2 regions of the Bacillus sp. GW823-FHT06A10 genome follow, and region 2 is predicted to be linked to the other one. Evidence: riboswitches for the same ligand, from Rfam matches in the RefSeq annotation. Region 2 holds a riboswitch; the other holds the start of a gene.

Region 1 (3,126 bases), 1.0 Mb from region 2:
GCTTATTTAGCAGGGAACATGTATAATGTTATGTATACTAAAAGTTATAAAATTGTATTTTGAAAAGGGGGATGCTGTATGCGGATTTTAGTATTAGGCGCTGGTGGAGTCGGAGGATTTTTTGGTGGCAGATTAGTCGAGAAGGGAGAAGATGTCACGTTTCTTGTTCGTAGTAAACGGAAAAAACAATTAGAGGAAAGAGGACTTGTAATCCGAAGTGTTAACGGGGATTTTTCCTTCCGACCGAAATTAATAACGAAAGAAGAGCGAACTTCTCCATTTGATGTCATTTTATTTTCAACAAAAGCGTATCACTTAAACGAGGCAATTCAAGATTTGAAGCCGTTTGTTGGCGAAAATACTGTAATCATTCCATTGTTAAATGGTATCGCTCATTTATCGCTATTACAAAAAGAATTCGGCGAAGAAAAAGTAATTGGCGGTTTATGCTTTATCGAGACGACGTTAAACAATCAAGGAGAAATTGTACAAACTAGCGCTGCCAACAGACTTGTGTTTGGAGAAATTAAGTCTCAAAATTCAGAGAGAGTAAAGCATATTTCTAAAGCATTTTCAGGTACGAAATCTAGTTTTGTTTTAAGTGAAAATATTACGCAAGATATGTGGCATAAATATTTATTTATTACTGTAATGTCAGGTGTGACAACGTTAATGCGTGCACCAATTGGACCAATCCGTGAAAGTGAAGGCGGCCGTGATTTTATCCGTAATGTGTTTGAGGAATCTGTACAAATCATGAGAGTATTAGGAGCTCCAGTAAAGGCTAATATTGCCCAGGAACATATGAAAACGATTGATAAAATTTCGTATGATATGAAGTCATCAATGCAACGTGATATGGAAAAGGGTTCGTTTATTGAAGGGAAGCACTTGCAAGGATATTTACTGGATGTAGCAGAGAAATTTTCTATAGCGGCACCATTATTAGAATCTATATATCAAAATTTAAAGGTGTATGAAGAGATGACCTTTAACAAATCTGTAATAGAATTAGATGTATGAAAAAATAAAAAAGATAGCAATATATAAGTGTATTGCTATCTTTTTTATTTTTTTGTATGACAAATTATTTATTTCTTTTCGTTCTATCTGTCAAATTTATTTCCTGTTCACGTTTACCATATAACTGATTAATTTCATTTGCTACTGCATCTAAATATGAATCGGAAAAAATAGGCTTCTTTTCTTTAGACATATGGGTCTCCTTTGCGGATTTTTAATATTCATTATGTATATTTCTCAGCGGATTATGCGCAATCATTTTAATTTTTTTCTTATTAAAAATTTTTGTTTACTTTTTGAAAATAAAGGAGTATTATAATCCACAGTTTCAATTTTCTAAATCGCTGAAACCGCATGGTACGGGGGACCCGTTTTTACGGATTAGTACATAATCCGATGGGGTGAATCCTTGAAAAAGGTAGGGCTACTCATAGGCCCGAATCCGACAGCTAACCTCGTAAGCGTTATATTGAGAAGGAAGGTGGAGCTTGTGCGACAAAAAAAATAATGTCTACAAGTCTATTTCGCTATGGCTTGTAGACATTTTTTGTTTTCTGAAGAAATAGTTTACTGGCTGTAACAAGCAGAAAAGTTCGTACAAAATTATTGGAGAGTGGACAGCATTGGTTTCATCTATTAAAAGATTTTTAATTGGAAGACCGTTAAAATCAACAGAGCTTGGAGAACAAAAGCTTAATAAAACGAAAGCTTTAGCTATTTTATCTTCTGACGCATTGTCATCAGTTGCTTACGGTCCAGAACAAATTTTAATTGCTTTAGCAGGTGTGGGAGCGATCGCTTATTGGTATTCCATTCCGATCGCTGTTGGGGTATTAGTATTATTGACAGCCCTTATTTTATCTTATCGTCAAATTATTTTTGCTTATCCGCATGGCGGGGGAGCGTATGTTGTATCAAAAGAAAATTTAGGGATGAATCCAGGCTTAATTGCTGGAGGATCTTTATTAGTCGACTATATTTTAACTGTTGCGGTAAGTGTATCTGCAGGTACAGATGCGCTAACATCTGCTTTTCCTAGTTTACATGCACATAATGTAATCATTGCGATTATATTTGTTATATTTATTACCATCTTAAATTTAAGAGGAGTAACGGAATCAGCTTCTGTTTTAGCATATCCTGTTTATTTATTTGTTTTAGCCCTATTTATATTAATTGGTGTAGGCATATATAATATTTTGACTGGTCACGTTTCACCAACTTTACACACGCCGATCGGAACGCCGGTTGCGGGTATTAGTTTGTTTTTACTGTTAAGAGCATTTGCATCAGGTAGTTCTGCTTTAACAGGTGTTGAAGCAATTTCAAACGCAATTCCGAACTTTAAAGATCCTGCGCCAAACAATGCTGCAAAAACATTGCTTGCAATGGGTGCATTACTTGCTGTGTTATTTTCAGGAATTGTATTTTTAGCTTATTATTACGGAGTGACGCCGAGTAAAGAAGTAACAGTTGTTTCTCAAATTGCTGAACAAACATTTGGACGTAATTTCATGTACTATTTCATACAAGGTACAACAGCTTTAATATTAATTCTCGCAGCTAATACAGGCTATTCTGCATTTCCTTTATTAGCGGTTAACCTCGCAAAAGATAAATTTATACCGAGAATGTTTACGATTAGAGGAGACCGTCTAGGTTACTCAAACGGTATTATAATACTTGGAGTTGCTTCGATTATATTAATTGTAGCTTTCCAAGGACAAACAGAACATTTAATTCCGTTATATGCAGTAGGGGTATTTATTCCATTTACACTTTCTCAAACAGGGATGGTATTAAAGTGGCTTCGCGAAAAACCTGAAGGATGGGTTTTAAAATTAACGGTTAATTTAATTGGTGCAGTTATTAGTTTTATCGTAATGAGCATGTTCTTTTTAACTAAATTTGCACAAGTTTGGTCGATTCTTATTTTCTTACCTGCTATTATCTTCTTGTTTCATCGAATTAAGAAGCATTATGATGCAGTGGGTGATCAATTAAGTTTAAAAACTTGTGAACCTCTTATTCCAATTGAGGGGAATGTAATTGTCGTTCCTGTAGCAGGTATGACGCATGTAGTAGAAAATTCATTGAACTATG
Region 2 (3,126 bases):
ATTGAATATTGGTAGTGGTCATGGACCGACGAATCATTTTGCGTATAAAGTGAATAGAACGCGTGTATAGATAAGTGAAAAGCCAGTTTTATAACTGGCTTTTTTTCTGTTTACTTTTTCAAAATACAGGAGTAATATATCAGCCAGAATATATTTTTTTGTAAACGCTGAGTCCAATTATATGGAGCGGAGGAACCAATTTGTGCAGTGTCACTAGGGGTGAATCTTTCAAATTTGAAAGTAGGGCTACTCTCAAAGCCCGAATCCGACAGCTAACTTCGTAAGCGTCTTGAGAGAGGACGGTGCCATGATGGATACATCACTTCATCGATCTGATTAGTATAGGGGAATATCAATCTATGTTTGATTTCTTTTATACTAAGGAGGATGAGGTACATGGAACTAACACTTATTTGTGTTGGAGAAGAAAGTAAGGTAAATAGTTTAAGAGATCTAGTTGCATTTCAACATGAGTTAGTTATTTTTACAGCAAATGAAGAGGTAGCGGCTGAAGTTAGGAATTGTGGGTTTGATTGGACTTATAGTTTTAGTAAGGAGCAGGATTTTACTAGTATTTGTGAGTGTATTAAGAAGGTCATTTTACTAGGGGATGAGCTTCCAATCGTTAGTTTCTTCACAGAACACATTCGTTTTTCTTTTCAAGCACCTATTACTGTTGTTACAAGGAATAAACGATATCCAGCGAGGCTCTATGAAACAATTGGAGCTAAGTTTGTCGTGTTTACAAATTGTGATAATATTTCTTTTTTATTTTCTGAATAGGGCGGGGGAAGAAATGATGAAGGTACTATTACTTGGAGATATAGCAAATCGTTGGGCAGTATCGGTAGAGCGAGTTCAAGAATTGGTTCAAATTGATCCTCTTTTTCCCGGGCCATATATTATATTACCGTCAAAAGATGCTTTGTATTTAGAGATGGATATTACCGAGTATGAGCAGCTACATGCAGAATTGACACAAGTTTATATTCGTGGGAGAAATTTACGTGCATTTTTAAGAGGAGAATAAAGGTTGAATAAAAAAGAGCGAATGCTGAGTGCAACAGGCTATGCACTTCATGTCATTCGCTCTTTTTATTTCATATTTAAAAGGTCATTTTTAAGAAAAGAAAAGAGAAATAAAGAAAATAGATGAAATAATAGTAATAATCTTCAATGTAAGCGTTTAAATGAATGTAAATATTATTATTTTCAGCAATTTCCCCCTTTACAAGTGAAATATAGAGGAGTATATTTACTCTCATAAATCATTCATAAAATTTCCAAAAAAACCTAAAATCGCTGAGTTCCAGAAATGGAGCGGGGGAACCAATTTTGTGCATCGTCACTTGGGGTGAATCTTTCAGTTTTGAAAGTAGGGCTACTCTTTAGGCCCGAATCCGACAGCTAACCTCGTAAGCGTTTAGAGAGGAGGTTTACTTTTTGTTGTTCATTTTTTGAACACTGAGTAGAGCTCAGTGTTCTTTTTTAATATTTAAATGGTAAATTTTAACAAAAGAAGAGAGGGATAGTTATGTTAGATGTTGTAATGGTCGGGATTTTTATTTTATTAGTTGCATCGATGGCAAGTCTTGCAAGTTGGTCAGATAAAGTTGTGAAAGAAGGAAAGCAATCATGATGATTGTCTTATCGGTTATTGTCGCAGCAATTACAGTGTATTTAGTGTATGCATTATTAAATCCAGAGAAGTTTTAATTAGGGGGAATCATTCATTATGATTTGGGTTGCAGTCATTATTACAATGCTCTTGTTTATTTTAGTAGCAAAGCCAACGGGGATTTATTTAGAAAAAGCTTTTCAAGGTAGCAAAACGTTAGATAAAGTATTCGGGCCTTTTGAAAAACTTATTTTTAAAATTACGGGTGTAAAAGCATACAATCAAACGTGGAAACAGTACGCATTATCATTAGTTTTATTAAATGGATTTATGATCGTTGTCGTATACTTCATTTTCAGATTACAAGGTGTGCTGCCACTAAATCCAGCGCATATTGAAGGGATGGAGCCTACGCTCGCTTTTAATACAGCAATTAGTTTTATGGCTGATACAAACTTACAGCATTATAGCGGTGAAAATGGTTTATCTTATTTATCACAATTAATCGGAATTACATTTTTAATGTTTGCGGCACCAGCAACGACATTAGCGCTCGTTATGGCTTTTATAAGAGGACTTGCTGGAAAAGAACTTGGTAACTTTTTCGTTGATTTTACGAGAGCGTTAACGAGAGTGTTTCTTCCTATCGCATTTATTGCGGCACTAGTTTTTGTCGCACTTGGCGTACCGCAAACGCTAGATGGAGCGGTTACAGCACAAACGATTGATGGGGCAAAACAAAGTATATTACGTGGACCTGTTGCATCATTCGTTTCCATTAAGGAACTTGGAAATAACGGCGGTGGATTTTTCGGAGCAAACTCTACGCATCCTTTTGAAAATCCAGGACAAATGAGTAATATTTTGCAAATGATGCTTATGATGTTATTACCAACAGCACTTCCATTTACGTACGGACGAATGGTAGGAAATAAAAAACAAGGTCGCATCCTTTTCGTGTCACTATTTATGGTATTTTTACTAGGGTTTATAACGATTACGACATCTGAACTAAACGGGAACCCGGCATTAAATGGAATGGGTATCGAACATGTACAAGGAAGTACAGAAGGGAAAGAAGTACGATTTGGAACAGTATTTTCTTCACTATACGCAACAGTAACGACAGCTGCTGAAACTGGGGCTGTTAATACGATGCATGATACGTTAACACCAATTGGCGGTCTAGTTCCACTTGTAAATATGATGTTAAATACAGTGTATGGCGGCGTTGGAGCAGGCTTTGTAAACATTATGATGTATGCAATTATCGCGGTGTTTATATCTGGGTTAATGGTTGGACGGACACCAGAGTTTTTAGGTAAAAAGATTGAAGGTAAGGAAATGAAATTAATCGCGGTCACGATTTTATTTCATCCATTGCTCATTTTAGGCTTTTCGGCATTAGCTCTTTCAACAAATTTAGGGACGGATGCTATTTCTCATTCCGGTTTCCACGGTTTAACGCAAGTTGTATATGAGTATACATCGTCAGCTGCGAATAACGG

The links. Region 2 has a riboswitch for cyclic di-AMP ahead of AC1Q8M_RS00100 (SipW-dependent-type signal peptide-containing protein). Riboswitches for the same ligand answer to the same signal wherever they lie in the genome.
Region 1: linked by a shared signal. The riboswitch ahead of AC1Q8M_RS05360 (APC family permease) and the one ahead of AC1Q8M_RS00100 (SipW-dependent-type signal peptide-containing protein) in region 2 are both predicted to bind cyclic di-AMP.

The regions. Positions count from the first base shown of each region.
Region 1 covers NZ_JBXAHT010000001.1:1,022,689-1,025,814, forward strand. Annotated here, with positions in the region: gene panE (2-dehydropantoate 2-reductase) at 79-1,023, shown strand; gene AC1Q8M_RS05355 (hypothetical protein) at 1,088-1,216, opposite strand; cyclic di-AMP (ydaO/yuaA leader) riboswitch at 1,356-1,502, shown strand; gene AC1Q8M_RS05360 (APC family permease) at 1,647-3,126, shown strand, end outside.
Region 2 covers NZ_JBXAHT010000001.1:12,200-15,325, forward strand. Annotated here, with positions in the region: gene thiD (bifunctional hydroxymethylpyrimidine kinase/phosphomethylpyrimidine kinase) at 1-70, shown strand, start outside; cyclic di-AMP (ydaO/yuaA leader) riboswitch at 156-303, shown strand; gene AC1Q8M_RS00085 (hypothetical protein) at 397-783, shown strand; gene AC1Q8M_RS00090 (hypothetical protein) at 797-1,030, shown strand; gene AC1Q8M_RS00095 (hypothetical protein) at 1,034-1,156, shown strand; cyclic di-AMP (ydaO/yuaA leader) riboswitch at 1,291-1,436, shown strand; gene AC1Q8M_RS00100 (SipW-dependent-type signal peptide-containing protein) at 1,535-1,639, shown strand; gene kdpF (K(+)-transporting ATPase subunit F) at 1,639-1,716, shown strand; gene kdpA (potassium-transporting ATPase subunit KdpA) at 1,736-3,126, shown strand, end outside.